DNA from 2 places in the Clostridium pabulibutyricum genome. Region 2 is predicted to be linked to the other one. Evidence: riboswitches for the same ligand, from Rfam matches in the RefSeq annotation. Region 2 holds a riboswitch; the other holds the start of a gene.
The links. A riboswitch is a leader RNA that binds a small molecule or an ion and turns the genes downstream of it on or off. The one in region 2 is predicted to bind thiamine pyrophosphate.
Positions count from the first base shown of each region.

Region 1: another riboswitch for thiamine pyrophosphate. It lies ahead of thiW (energy coupling factor transporter S component ThiW); the one in region 2 lies ahead of thiM (hydroxyethylthiazole kinase).

Region 1 is NZ_JBZAYZ010000007.1:5,293-13,184, forward strand. It holds gene AC4CVH_RS08815 (sensor histidine kinase) at 1-633, shown strand, start outside; gene AC4CVH_RS08820 (ABC transporter ATP-binding protein) at 708-1,472, shown strand; gene AC4CVH_RS08825 (FtsX-like permease family protein) at 1,459-3,369, shown strand; gene AC4CVH_RS08830 (hypothetical protein) at 3,362-3,808, shown strand; gene thiM (hydroxyethylthiazole kinase) at 3,774-4,559, opposite strand; gene thiW (energy coupling factor transporter S component ThiW) at 4,537-5,106, opposite strand; TPP riboswitch at 5,397-5,502, opposite strand; gene AC4CVH_RS08845 (hypothetical protein) at 5,548-6,039, opposite strand; gene AC4CVH_RS08850 (helix-turn-helix transcriptional regulator) at 6,086-6,229, shown strand; gene AC4CVH_RS08855 (cupin domain-containing protein) at 6,325-6,606, shown strand; gene AC4CVH_RS08860 (methyltransferase domain-containing protein) at 6,773-6,883, shown strand; gene AC4CVH_RS08865 (hypothetical protein) at 6,896-7,066, shown strand.
Region 2 is NZ_JBZAYZ010000003.1:6,844-14,735, reverse strand. It holds gene addA (helicase-exonuclease AddAB subunit AddA) at 1-907, shown strand, start outside; gene pepT (peptidase T) at 891-2,135, shown strand; gene thiE (thiamine phosphate synthase) at 2,164-2,778, opposite strand; gene thiM (hydroxyethylthiazole kinase) at 2,769-3,578, opposite strand; TPP riboswitch at 3,644-3,747, opposite strand; gene AC4CVH_RS05205 (Ryanodine receptor Ryr) at 3,932-6,466, shown strand; tRNA gene AC4CVH_RS05200 (tRNA-Leu) at 6,491-6,575, opposite strand; gene AC4CVH_RS05195 (MEDS domain-containing protein) at 6,920-7,468, shown strand; gene AC4CVH_RS05190 (GGGtGRT protein) at 7,544-7,892, opposite strand, start outside.

The DNA.
Region 1 (7,892 bases), on a different contig from region 2:
GATATTAAAATAAACATTGCTACTATATATCTTCTATTAGAAAATCAAGATGATATGGAAAAAGTATTGCGTAAAGTAAAACAAATGGAATTTAGTGTAAATCAGGTTTTATATGTTACTAGGGCAAATAATTATAATCTGGATATAAAAAGCGAGGAGACATTTATAAAAGATGAACTTAGAAATGCCATAAGAGAAAATGCAGAATTTTTTATGAGCAAAAATATTGAAATAACGATGGATATAAAAGAATTTAATATAATAAGTGATAAAAAGTGGATTCAATATATATTCTCTCAAATTATAAATAACAGCAGTAAATATACAGCTGAAAATGGTAAGGTTCATATATTTAGTGAAGAAGACAAAAAGGCTTATTATGTACACATTAAGGATAATGGCATTGGCATTCCGAAAGAGGATATAAGCAGAATATTTAATAAAGGTTTCACGGGAAGAAATGGAAGAACGGGAACCAAATCGACAGGTATAGGGTTATATTATGCTAAAAATATGTGCAGTAAATTAAATATAGATTTAAAGGTGAAAAGTGAAGAGGGAAAATACACTGAATTTATCCTGGCTTTTTATAAATTGTCAGATTACTTTAATGTTACACCAATGTCACAATAGGGCATGATTTGTAACCTGAATGGATGGAAGATGAGTTGAATGTAAATTATACTGTAGACATGAGGTGATGATATATGAAAAAAATTATAGAGGTATCAGGTCTTACTAAGAATTATGGAAGATTGGCTAATAAAAATGAAGTATTAAAAAAAATAGACCTAGGGATTAATGAAGGGGAGTTTATTAGTATAATGGGTCCTTCAGGGTCAGGAAAAACTACTTTTCTAAATATCATGTCTACGATAGATAAGGGAACCTCGGGAAAAGTCATAATTGACGGGAAGGATATAAGCACTTTAAAAGAAGATGATTTAGCAAGATTTAGGGCAAAGACAATTGGCTTTATTTTTCAAGACTTTAATCTATTAGACACTATGACAATAAGAGATAACATAGCATTGCCTATGACATTAAATGATGAGAATATTGAGGTAATAGTTAAAAGAATTCATGATATTACAAGGCTTCTTGGCATAGAGAAATACCTTGATAAGTATCCGTATGAGCTTTCTGGAGGGCAAAAGCAGAGAGCAGCGATATCGAGGGCAGTAATTGCTGCTCCAAAGGTGATTTTTGCAGATGAACCAACAGGAGCTTTGGATTCTAAATCTTCTGCGGAAGTTTTAGATTGTTTTACAAATATAAATAAAACTTCTAATACTACAATTGTAATGGTGACTCATGATTCAAGAGCTGCAAGCTATGCAAACAGAGTTATATTCCTTAAAGATGGAATTATAAGCGGTGAGATAAATAGCAGTGGAGTAAGAAGTGACATGTTTAAAAAGGTTATCAATATGACGGCGATAATGGGGGGAGAAAGAAATGAATTGTTTTAGACTTTCCTATAAGCTTTTTAAAAATAATATAAAGGTATATAAACTATATCTTTTAATTACAACTGTATCTGCCGCAGCACTTTATAACTTTTTATCAATAAAAAATAATTATGCTTTTATATCAATAAGTCAAAGACTTCAAGCTGCAACTACAGTTAGTATTTCGTGTGGATTTGTTTTAATATGTACGGTAGTGTACTTTATATTTAGTGCAGATAAATTTTTTATGTTAAATAGGCAGAAAGAGACTGCATTGTACATGCTGATCGGTGTTAAAAAATCAAAAATAACTCAAGTATTTATTATAGAAAGCTTGTTTATTGGAGTACTTTCAATATTAAGCGGACTTGTATTTGGAATAATATTATCCAAATTATTCTTTATGCTTTTAGCAAAGTCAATTCATTTAAATGTAGATATACCTTTCCAGATATCGTTAAATTCAATATATACAGTAATTTTGGTATTCTCATGTATTTTTGCGGCAGTAGCTTACAGAAAATATAGAATAGTGAAAAGAAGCAAGCTTATAGATATGATGAATGCTGTAAAGTTAAAAGAGGGGCCTCAGCGACTAAAATATTTTAAAGGCGTTTTAGGAATAACACTTATTTTATTTGGATATGCAGCTGCAGTAATGATTAAAAAATGGGAGATAGATTTGATGCTTTCATCTGTTTTGGCGCTATTATGCGTTTCAATTGGTACGTATTTCTTTTTTCAAAGCTTTATGGCTGTAGTTTTTCATAGAATAATTAAAAATAAAAAATTTATATACAGAAAAGCCAGATTATTAAGTATTTCAAATGTTTATTTCAGACTCAGAGACAATTATAGAAATCTTGCAATGACAGCTATATTGTGTGCAGCAGCAATAACGGCTCTTGGACTTAGTCTGTCTTTTAAGGAAATTGCAAAAAGACAGGAGGTAAAGGAGACACCGTATAGTTTTTGCTATGAAACCTATGACAAAGCCTCAAAACAGAAAATGTCAAAGATGATTCTAAAGAATCAAATCAATGAAAATAAATTTATATTGGGAAATGTCTCATATAAAAATTACACTAAAAAGGTAGACTATAATCGTGAAGCGGTTATAATAAGCAATTCAACTTTAAGAAAGAATTTTAAATTTATACATTATAAATATCCAAACTATATTGAGCCTAAAGGAAAAGGAGTTGTTTTTATATCCAGCGCATCAACTTTATCATCTCCTTTTAATCTTGATGAAAAGGAAATAGAGATAAATAATAAGGATTATTTTATAAAGGCTCAAAAGGATGACATTCCTTTTACCGGAATTATAGATAAGTTTGGAATCAAAAATGTATATGTATTAGAAGATAGAGAATATGAAAAGGCAAAAAAAGGTTTCAAGGAGAGAACTTTAAGTTTTGTCAAAATTGAAGAAAATCAAAATTATAATCAATTAATATCTGAAATTGAAAAGTCAGCAGCTAAAGTGAAAATATACACATATATAAATCAACACACCTGGGATTATTATGCGGCTGAAATATTTTATTTTCTGGGTATGGTAATGTCTGTGATATTTATGCTTTCAATGTTCAGCACAATATATTTTAAGATATTAAAGGATGCATTTATGGATAGGGAGCAATATGTTATCTTGAAGAAACTTGGTATGAGTAGAAATCAAATAAAAAAATCTGTCTATATGCAGGTTATGATGTTTTTTATTTTGCCGGGAAGTATAGCTGTATTACATAGTATGGTTGCGATGAGGATGCTGGAGCAAATAATGAATTTTTCTTTTAAAATTCAATTTACCATTTCTTTGGGGGTATATTTAGGAATAATGACATTATTTTATATTTTTATAAGTAGTAACTATGTAAATATGGTATATGAGGAAGGTGGAAATAATGCTTAAAAAGATATCAAGAATATTAGCAAAGGGCTTTATTTTATTATTGGTATTGTCTGTAGTTGTCTGTACAGTGGCTCAGGTGCGAAAGTATAGAGAAAGAAATGATGTAAAGCCATTAGGCAGGATGATTGAGGTTGATAATAAAAAAATTCATGTATATTCGGTGGGGAGAGGAAAGAAAACTATTGTAGATGAGACTAGAACGGCTTTGAAAAAAGCAAAGATTGATGGGCCATATGTACTTATGCCGCATTCCATATCTGGAGTATATGCTGAGTATTATACAGCCGCTTATCCAAGGGAAGATGAAAATTGTTTTTCACAAAGTGATAAAAAAAATTTGGTTAAAATGAGTGTTCAAAATCCATATATTTATTATACAAAGTCAAAGGATATTGGAAGAGAAACTAGAGAATTTTTAAATAGATTTCATTTATTATAGTATTATCAGAAATTGTAAATAAATTGTCTATAAGAGCAGTTCTAAAGCTTCCTATACCGGTAACATGCTGAGAAAGTTCTCCGCATATTCCTATAAGCGATACAGCTAAAATAGTACCATAAAATATATCTGATGAAGAAATATAACTTGTTATAAGCGCAGTAACCATACATCCTGTACCTGTTACCATTGAAAGCATTTCACAGCCGTTTTTTATTAAACATGTTTCGCTGCCGTTAGTTATTACATCCACCGCACCAGTGGCTGCAATAATAGAATTTGTTTTAAGAGATAATTTCTTCATGATTTCTATATTGGCATCTGTCAGCTTATCATATTCGCCTGCATCTATTCCTTTTGCATTGCTTTGAACACCACAAATTGTTTTTATTTCAGATAAATTACCTTTAATTACATCTGGATGGCACTGAGAAATAAACTCTTTTGCATAATTAAGCCTTAATTTACTGCAGCCAACGCCAACAAGATCAATTACTTGAGGAATCTTTTCTTTAAAGGCCGTTTTGCCTGAAATCAACATGGATTTCATTCTGACGTCGGTTATATTTCCAAGGTTAATTCCAAGCGCATCAGATGCGGATGTAATTTCAGAAACTTCCAGAGGGTGTTCGGCCATGATAGGCTTTGCCCCAATAGAGAGTATTACATTTGCACAATCATTTATTGAAATTGGATTTGTAATATAATGAATAAGAGGTTTTTTTATTTTAATATTGTGTTTTATTTGCAATAGATTGTTTATCAGTATCTGTTGATTTGTCATAGATTTTTACCCCCAGGTCTTTTTGAATCTTTATAAGCATTCCAGTTTTGCTTAATGCCCCTAAAAAAATAAAGGAAATTGTTCCACCGATAATTGTAGCCGTAAAGAATAAAGGAATATAAAACATAAGTGAAAGTCCTGTTTTACCCCAGAAATATGTCATAATGGGTGATGAGACAATAGCACCTATTATGCCTGTTCCTATAACTTCACCTAAAACTGCAAAAATTAAAGTGTTTTTGGATGTCTTATATAGAAGCCCTGCTAAAAAAGCTCCAAAAACAGCGCCTGTCAGAGCTAAAGGCGGAATTCCCATAATAAACATTCTGATGATTCCAATACAAACAGCACACAGCAGTGCATACCATGGTCCCAGAAAAACTGCGCATGTAATATTTATAACAGAAGACATAGGACACATTCCTTCTATACGAAGAATTGGTGAAATCACAACTCCCATTGCCACCATCATTGCCAGCATAAGTTTTTTTAATAGTTTCGAGTTTTTTTCCATAATAAAATACCTCCATAATAATATTTATTTTCTAAATTTATCACATAGGAAATAAACATCATTATTGCAGGTATAATTTTAGAGTAACCAAATAGCAATTCCCTATATGACAAATCATATTGGTCGGTCGAAGCTCAAAAGCTTCCTCTCACCTTGAAATACAAGTTCCCTCGCTATTTAGTTGTAGTTTTATTTAAAGCTTTGGGCGCTCCCCCACTGCTTTTTAAATATAAAAAATGGAATATACCTTGTAAGGCACATTCCATCTATACTCATAAAGCATATAAAACAGCATAAATTAAATATTTCCTTACGTCGGCATTATCCGAATCAAGTTATAGGTCGAAGTATATACTTCCTCTCAGCATATTTAAATATGCTCCCTTTTTGTGAAAATCATACCATATATCTTCTAAGTATGCAAATTTTTTTGAATAGCATTTATTTTCTTTTGCTAAGTATTAGCTTTTTATAGAGTTTTTCTATTAGACGAAAAGTTACTTCTTTAAAAACATATAAACTAAATAAATATATTGAAACCCAGAAGATGCCTTCTTTTCTTATTAGTAATTTTGCATTAAGGGAGTTAATTGAAAAATAGGAATACAGTGATTTATATAAGAGTATTGTTGAATACATTAGTGTAAAGCCTGTTATATGTTTTTTCATACCGCTGCTTTCTTGAAATAGTGAGTTGAAAATAAGTGAGAATATATATAGTACAATAATTGTTAATAACATAAATTTAGCGGCGAGTAATATATATTGGATATTTCCGGTACCTTTCAGTATTATAATATTTTTCTTAAACATTAGTAATATTCCCATGCAAAATAGAGCTATTGGTATTGTAATTACAAGTACTATCATTAATGTTACGATGAATATAGCAAATATTTTGTCAGCTATGGCATATTTGTATTTTTTTGTCATGACGGCTGTGCCCCTTAATGTCTTACAATAAACATTATACTACAAAATAGGAGAACGATTAAGAGAAATACGAGCGACTAGAAATCTTACCATTGAAGATGTTGCTAAACTTACAGATGTTAGCAAGCCTATGCTAGGGCAAATAGAAATGAGACGATATCTCCCACTATTACAACACTCTGGAAAATAGCAGTAGGATTAAAGGTTCCTCTATCTTTTTTATTCGAGGAACTGGAAATAGATGATACGCAATCCAAAGAGCCTATTATCGAAGATAATGTACGAATGAGAGCTTTCCCAATTTTTTCTTTTGATCCTACTCTCAATATAGAAATATACTACATAGAATTAGATGCGGAATATCACCATAAGTTTAAAAAGCATCTTGATGGTGTGGAAGAATACGTTTTAGTAGTACAAGGGATGTTAGAAATAGAAGTAAGTACAAAAATTATTTTAAAAGAAAAACAAGCACTTTGCTTTCGTGCTAATGTTTTTCATGCCTATAACAATCCTTATCAGCAACAATGTGTTATTTATAACATGGTTATTTATCCAAGTATATAGTTATTGCGTAGTCGATTGATGTGTAAAGGATAAAAGATTAATTTATACATCGGAAATGGAGGAAAAAATGAAATGAAACTCAAAATTATATGACAATAAGCACGACTTTGTTGTCGAATATGGGAAAGGGCCTCTGGAATTTGTTCCTAATGATAAAACCTAAAAAATTTTAGATCTAGGTTGTGGAACAGGTGTATTAACTGCGGAGTTAGCAAAACTTTGTAACTACATTTTAGGCATTGATGGTTCTTCGGATATGATTGAAAAAGCGAAGTAGGAGTATCCAAAATTGGACTTTAAAGTAATGAATGTATTAGAAATGCCATATTTACAGCAGTCATTAAAGTCCTCTGGAAAACTTGTTTGTGAATTTGGTGAATGCGGAAATATCAAAACCATAGAACAATGGTTTGGGAGCGTTTTACAGGACGTAGGAAGTCCCTTTTATCTCGAGATTTAATTTCCAAATCGTTGATTTATTTGGCTTTCTGTTAGAAAAACACGGATTTTTTATTGAAAAAATATATGATTATGATCATCCAACGCCCTTGAAAGATTGCGAGAAAGGTTTATGCAATTGGGCAAAACAGTTTTTTGAAACAAATTTAGAAAGATTTTCAGATGTTGAACAAGATTTAATTTTAAAAAAATGTTGGACAAGGTACAGCCCAAACTATGGAATGGAACTTTTTGGACTGCTAATTATAGGAGATTAAGGGTCATTGCACATATTTAGCCTATAAAGAAACAATTACTAAATTATACAATCACAATAAACTACTGCTAAACAAGAATAAAAAACTGTTGTTTGGTAGGGTGTAGCCATTCGCTAAAATTTGTGATTTTTTAAAACGCAAACGGCAGGATTGAGGAATTAGATACAAGACGGCAATCGCTGGCGAAAGTGATTGGCGAAATCAGCGATGAAACTGTTTCCCCGGAACATATGAAATGTATTTTCGGCTATCTTGAAAATTGGGACAAGAGCTGTTTTGAGGACAGGCAGTTTGTTGTACATTGGAAAACAAATTTCTGTGTCTCTAAGTTTCCAAGCATATCTTTGTACAAAATTGCTATGAATGCTCTAATTTCAATGATTTATAGTGATCTCCTATATTTTTTATTAATATGAAAAATCATTAAAAAAATTTAAAGAAGGTTATTTATCAGGTCTTGTGGCATGTCTATTAAGTTTTTGACTTCTGAGAATTTTTCCAACCTCCGTAAAATTAAAAAGTGATCTAAAGCTATATATTTTAGTGGTTTAGAGTACTTTTTTTATTCTA
Region 2 (7,892 bases):
TGCATCTGCAGGCAGTTATACAAAATTTCATGATGTTAAGGGTGTTTCAAAATGGAATGTAAAACTTTGGAATAAAAATAAAATTGCGGATATTCCAAAGGAAAATAAAAAATCTGATATTGTAGATGAAATAAAAAGTCTTGAAATTGAATGCGGAAAAAGTTCATACTTTGATGAAATTAACAGGAGACTTGATTGGAAATACAAATATTATGATGCTTCAATTATTCCGGCTAAATTTTCTGTATCAGAACTTAAGAAAAGATTTATTGACGACTCTAATGAATATAATGCCAATTTTGATGAAAATAAAGGTTTGGAAATCAGAATACCGGATTTTATGCGCGATAAAAAAGAGATTTCACCTGCATATAGAGGTACACTTATGCATCTTGTAATGCAGCATATAAATATAAGTGATACGGAGAAAATTGAAAATATAATATTGCAGATAGAAAGTCTTGCAAACAGGGAATTTATGAGAAAAGAGGATATAAAGTTCATTTCCCCGTCGAAGATATTTCAATTTTTTAAATCTGATCTGGGAATGAGAATTAAAAAATCTTTGAATGTACGCAGGGAGGTGCCTTTCTATATGGAAGTAGAAAGTGGAGAGATATATGACAATCTTCCGGATTATATTTCAAAGAATGAAAAAGTACTTCTTCAGGGAATAATAGATTGTTACTTTGAAGAGGAAGATGGATTGGTGCTGGTTGATTATAAAACTGATTATGTAGAAAATATCGATGATATAAAGAATAAATATAAGATACAGATTAAATACTATTCAAAAGCGCTTGAAAGCATAACGGGAAAAATAGTCAAGGAAAAGTACCTGTATCTTTTCAGTATAGGTAAACCTGTTTTGATGGGGAAGGTGAAGCAAAGTGGAAAAAGTCTATGATAAGTTTTTGAGATATATAAAATTTGATACGCAGTCCAGTGAAGAGTCATCCAGTTCGCCAAGTACTGTGAGGCAACTTGAGTTTGCAAAGCAGTTGTGCTTGGAATTGAAAAACATTGGACTTTCAGAGGTATCTGTTGATAAAAATGGCTATGTAATGGGATGTCTTCCTTCAAATACAAGTAAAAAAATTCCAACGGTAGGATTCATAGCACATATGGATACAAGTCCCGAGGTCTCAGGGAAAAATGTAAAGCCATTAATAATTGAAAACTATGATGGGGGAGATATCGTGCTTGACAGTTTAAAAGGCACGGTACTTAGAACACGTGATTTTCCTGAAATAAAAAATTATATTGGAAAAACACTTATAACTACGGATGGAAATACTTTGCTTGGAGCTGATGACAAAGCTGGAATATCGGAAATTGTGCATGCAGTTGAGTATATTTCACTGCATCATGAGATAGAACATGGAGATATAAAGATATGTTTTACTCCCGATGAGGAAATAGGAAGAGGTGCTGACAATTTTAATGTGGAGAAATTCGGGGCACAATTTGCATATACTGTAGATGGTGGCGAAATAGGAGAACTTGAGTATGAGAATTTCAATGCAGCTGCAGCAAAACTCACAATATTTGGAGTAAATGTTCATCCTGGATATGCGAAGGGAAAAATGATAAATTCAATGAATGTTGCAAATGAATTCATGAATATGCTTCCGAAAGATGAGATTCCGGAGGCTACGAGTGGATACGAAGGGTTCTATCATCTTGTTTCAATGAATGGAAATATTGAAGAGACAAATCTCAGTTATATAATAAGGGATTTCTGTGAAGAAAAATTTGAATACAGAAAAAATTTTATGCTTGAATGTGTGAATAAACTTAAAAAAACATATGGGAGCAGTATTGCAGCAATTGACATAAGAGAACAGTACCGGAATATGAAGAAAAAGATAAAACAGGCAGCATATGTGGTTGATATAGCAAAAAAGGCTATGGAAATTTCAGGTGTGAAACCTAAAATATCTCCTATAAGGGGAGGTACGGATGGTGCAAGGCTGTCATTTATGGGACTTCCAACTCCTAATATATTCACAGGTGGTCATAATTTTCATGGAAGGTATGAATATATTCCTGTTTTTGCAATGGAGAAGGCATCTAGGGTAATAGTGAACATAGTAAAATTAACATCGGATATTGAAAAGGTTCTGCAGGAATAAACATGCAGAACCTTTTTTAGAATCATGGCTATTTCAAAATCAGATTTTCAGCAGCAGTTTTTATATCGGAAGTATTGAGAATTGCAGAAACTACTGATATTCCATCCACACCTGTGGACAATATGTCATTAAAATTTCTTTGATTTATTCCGCCTATTGCAACGGCGGGTATGCTTATGCTGTCATATATTTTTTTCAATCCTTCAATTCCGAGAGGGTGTTTTGTGTCTTTTTTTGTTCCAGTATTGAATACAGTACCTATGCCAAGATAGTCGGCTCCTCCTTTTTCAGCATCAAGTGCTTCCTGTATGCTGCCTGAAGATATTCCTATTATTTTGTTTTTGCCGAGGATTTCTCTTGCTTTTAAAAGAGGCATGTCAGTTTGACCGAGATGAACTCCATCGGCATCTATGGCCTGGGCTATATCAATTCTGTCATTTATTATTAGGGGGATCTTATAATATGATGTAACTTTTTTGACATCCACTGCAATTTCAAAAAATTCTCTTGTAGAAGAATATTTCTCCCTTATCTGTACAAGGGTAACTCCTCCAAGAATAGCCTCCTCCACAGCATCTTTCAATGTCTTGTCTTTAAGAAAACGTCTGTCTGTTACAAGGTATAATTTATAGTTTATATCCATTCTACTTTTGCCATCTCCTTAATTTTTTCTCCTGTCAAATTGTATATTGAATCTATTAGTTTTACTCTGAAACTTCCAGGGGAATTTGCAGATTTAAAAGCTTCTTCTCCTGCAATATTCATGGACAGTACTGCACAGACAACAGCAAGAAATTTATCGTCCGAGGAGCCTAAAGTAGCTGCACACAATGCACCAAGCATGCACCCGGCCCCTGTTATTTTAGTCAGCATGGGAGTATTGTTTTTTATTATAGCGGTATTTTTCCCATCAGTTATAAAGTCTTCTTTACCAGTTGCAGCTGTAATACAATTGTGTCTTTTGGAAATTTCAATGCAGCTTTCAAGGGCATTTTCAAGCCCGCCAACGGAATCAACACCTTTTACATTTGAGGCTTTTCCAGCAAGAAAGTTTATTTCACCTGCATTTCCCTTTATCGCATCTATGCGGCCAAGTTCAAACAATTTGTTTATTACAGTTGCCCTTTTTGGAATTGCGGGACATCCAACTGGGTCAAGTATTACAGGTACATTGTGTATTCTTGCGGATTCGGATGCCAGTATGATTGATGTTTCCTGTTCACGGTTTAGTGTTCCTAGATTTATGTAGAGGGATTGGGATAAAGCTGTGAAATCGAAAGCCTCATCATAGGCATCACACATTGCAGGTGATGCACCATAAGAAAGAAGTGCATTTGCACAGTCATTTACTGTAACATAATTTGTAATACAGTGTACGAGAGGAGATTTTTTACGCATTTCATTGAATATGTCTGAAACTTTTTCCATATTTTTATCTTTCAATTTACTCGACTCCTTCTTATATATTAAAATAAAGGTATGTTATTTTTAAAAACAACATACCTTAAAGTCTTTACAAGTATGTTTCCTACGCCAGTTTTGACTGGATCAGGTTCAAAGGGTTAGATTTGAAATCTTCTCAGCTTTTTTACAAGCACCCCTACAAAATTTATTCATTTTTCACTATTAATTTTACTACATATATATGAATTTGCAACTTTAGTTTTAGACCAATAACTTTATTGACATTTAGTTAAAATTATAGTAGACTTGCCTTCAATAACAGAGAAGATATTGAAGATGCTTTAGAATTTATATCTTGAGCGGACATATGTATAAAGAAAGGAAGTGGAATTATGAAAATTGAAGACTTTAGTATTGTTGTATCTGGTGATATATGTGTAAACAGGCTGTTTTGGAAAGTCAACAATAGCTATATAAGCAATTTAAGCTGGCAGCAGCATCCTCATATATGTAGCAGGCTTAGCTGTGGTGAAGCACTGCTTCTGGCAAAGTTTGTATCTTTAGCTACAGGAGCAGAGGTTGTTTCACCTGAAATAAATTGTGACAACAATAATTTGCCTGATGGAATTTTAAGTTCCAGCATACAATTGGAAATTTTCCCCTCTTTACCAGATCAAAAAGATGGAGAAAAGATATACAGGGTAAAAACATTTCTTGGTTTTAATGAAATATATTTTGGAGATCCAAGGTTGTTTCCTATTGTTGATGATAATAAAAATGCCGACATGATAATTATTGACGATGAAAATAATGGCTTTAACAATGATGAAAAATTCTGGCCGATGGCACTTCAAGAAACAGAAAGTAATCCCGTAATTATATACAAGATGGATAATCCATCTGATAATACAAAATTGTGGAGACATATAGAAAAGTATTACATGAAGGACACCATAGTAGTCATAAATGGTGATGATTTAAGATCAAAAGAGGTTAATATAAGCAAGAATATTTCATGGGAAAGAACTGCACTTGATTTTGTATGGCAGATAAAAAACAATCCAAGTCTTGATTTTTTATCTAAATGCAGCAGGTTGATTGTACCGCTTGGTCTTGAAGGTGCTATATATTATAGAAATGAAGGAGGGATCAAATCAAAACTGTATTTTTTAACATATGCATTCGAGGGCGATCTTTTGAAACAGGGTCAAGGCAAAATGTATGGACTTACTTCATGCTTTGCTGCAGGTCTTGCAAAAGCTATTGCTTTAGGAAAAGACAGCAACAGGTCAATGGATGATTTGATAGATGATGGAATAAGAGAAGGAATCGTAGCAACTCAAAAATACTTCAGACATGGTTTTGGAAAAGATGTTGTGGAAAGTGAGTTTCCAAGTAATTCAATTTTTAATGAAGGTGAAAATGATTTTATATATAAAAAATATATACAGGATGTTGAAATCCCGGGAGTAGAGAATCCAAGATACCAGTCATCATGGTACATTATAAATGACAAAATTTCTGCAAATCTTACGGAAATAGCCTGTGACATAGTTAGAAACGGTGAAAAAAGCGTACTGAAATATATACCAATAGCCCAGTTTGGAAAATTGAAAACTGTGGACAGAGATGAGTTTGAAGCGTATAAAAGCATTAAAAATCTAATGTCCGAATATATTTTATCCCAAAGTACAGTCAGACCTTTGTGTATAGCTGTATTTGGAACACCGGGGTCTGGAAAATCTTTTGGAGTAACTCAAGTTGCATCCTGCGTTGCACCTAATTTGATTGAGAAACTGGACTTTAATTTATCACAGTTTCAGACATTGTCTGATTTGACTATAAGTTTTCACAATATAAGAGACATATCTCTTAGTGGAAAGATACCGTTGGTATTTTTTGACGAGTTTGATTCAACATTTGAAAAGAAACTCGGATGGCTCAAATATTTTTTGGCCCCAATGCAGGATGGTGTGTTCAGAGAGGACAATTCAATACATCCTATAGGAAAGGCTATCTTTGTATTTGCAGGTGGCACAAGCAGTACGTTTGAAAAATTTTGTGGAGAAAATATCACGGATGAAGTTGAATACAGGCAGTTTAGCAGAGAGTTTCAGAGCGCAAAAGGTCCTGATTTTATAAGCAGGCTTAGAGGATATGTGAATATTTTGGGACTTAATCAAACGGATAATAAAAATGATCAGTTGTTTATAATAAGAAGGGCCATGCTTTTAAGATCGCTTATTGAGAGGAAGGTTCCACATCTTATAAATGAAAGGGGAGAAGCACAGATAGACAGAGGTGTACTGAGGGCACTGCTTAAAATAAGCAATTATAAACACGAATCAAGGTCAATGGAAGCCATACTTGAAATGAGCAGGCTTACGAGAGCCAAAAAGTGGGAACAGTCGTACCTTCCGCCAAAAGACCAGTTGAGACTTCATGTTGATGAAGATGAATTTTATCGTCATATGATGAAAGAAGAATTTTTTAGTGAGAGAATTGAAGAACTTTGTATTGTTTTTAATTATAAATTAATGAGTATATATGAAAAACATGAGGTTGATGGTATTAAACCGGATGAATGCTGGAGGAGACTTGACAAGGAGCAAAAAGACTGCATTAGAAAGAATATAAAAGGTATTCCTGATATGTTGTATAAGGTTCATTATGAATTGATTTCAGTGTTGGATATAAAGAAAAATGAAATTGCAGAATTTAGTCAGAGTGAAATTGAAGAGCTGGCGAAATGTGAAGAAAAGTATTTGAGCGCCGAAATTAATGAAAGCACTTTTTTTGAGCTGTTATCCAGGGAAGTAGAAAGTTATGTCAGATGCTGGCCGGAAATGTTTGCTGAGGTTGGTTTTAAAATACAAAGATTGAAGTTTGGATTATCCCAGAACACAAATGAAAAAAACCTCATTTAAGTAATGAGGTTTTTTTATGATTCATGGTGCCGATGGTCGGATTCGAACCGACACGCCCGAAGACACTTGATTTTGAGTCAAGCAAGTCTGCCAATTCCATCACATCGGCATATTTGACAAACAACATAAATTATAATATCACATAAGACATTCCAGGTCAAGAGAAATTTTGCATTTTATGATTGTAACAAATAATAAGTTTTTGAATTTTACTATGGAAATTAATGGAATATGGTAGTATAATAAATAAGTAATCATGTATAATGAAATTTGTAAAAATATATGGAATAATATGATGTGTTATAATATGTAAAGGATTTAAAATACTGTCTTAAAATAGTGGTGAAATAATAAAAATTGATATAGATAATAAAAAATGATTAATATTAAGAGGAGTATTTGAATATTATGTAGAATATAAATAATAAATTTAATTGTGAGGATAAATAAATTATGATTAATAAAAATATTTTTGGATTTCATTCTTCATTTTACTATTTTGGATTGGAACATTTATGTATAAATATGCATAAATATGTAAATCAGGGTATTAGAAAAAATCAATTTATATGTATTTTCTCAGGCAGCAGAGTATATGATTGTATTAGAAAGTATATTGATATTAATGAAAAAAACAGTATTAATATTTCAGAACTCGAAAATTTAGTCGGCAAGTCTCCAAAAATAAAAGAAATGCAGGAAAAGTTGAGTCACTTTGAAGGTAAAATTATAAGGAATGGATACGAAGGAATTAGAATAATATTGGATGTAAGTCAGTTTATAGTACGAACTTCTAAAGATGATTTTTTGAAATTTGATGCTGACATAAATGAGATTATACGTGGAAGCAGATCTTCTGTAATGTGCCTTTACGATTTTGAGGATTATGTAAAAGATAAAAAAATTATCAACGATGAAATTATTCAGGAATCATATAAAACTCATCCTTACAGATTATACAGAGGAGAAATCGTGAGTTCAAAAAAACTTCTCTATGTTTGATAAATAGTAGCGTTCAAATAAAAAAAGAAGTTCTGAAATGGAACAATACAGAACTTCCTGCAAATTCAATGTTGATTATTTGTTCATTGCTTCTTCTACAGCAACTGCAACAGCAACGGATGCACCTACCATAGGATTGTTTCCCATGCCTATAAGTCCCATCATTTCAACGTGGGCAGGTACTGATGAAGAACCTGCAAACTGTGCATCTGAGTGCATTCTTCCCATTGTATCTGTCATTCCATAGGAAGCAGGACCTGCTGCCATGTTGTCAGGATGAAGAGTTCTTCCTGTACCGCCGCCGGATGCAACTGAAAAATATTTTTTACCTTGTTCTATACATTCTTTTTTATAAGTTCCGGCAACTGGATGCTGGAATCTTGTTGGGTTTGTTGAATTACCTGTTATTGATACGTCAACTCCC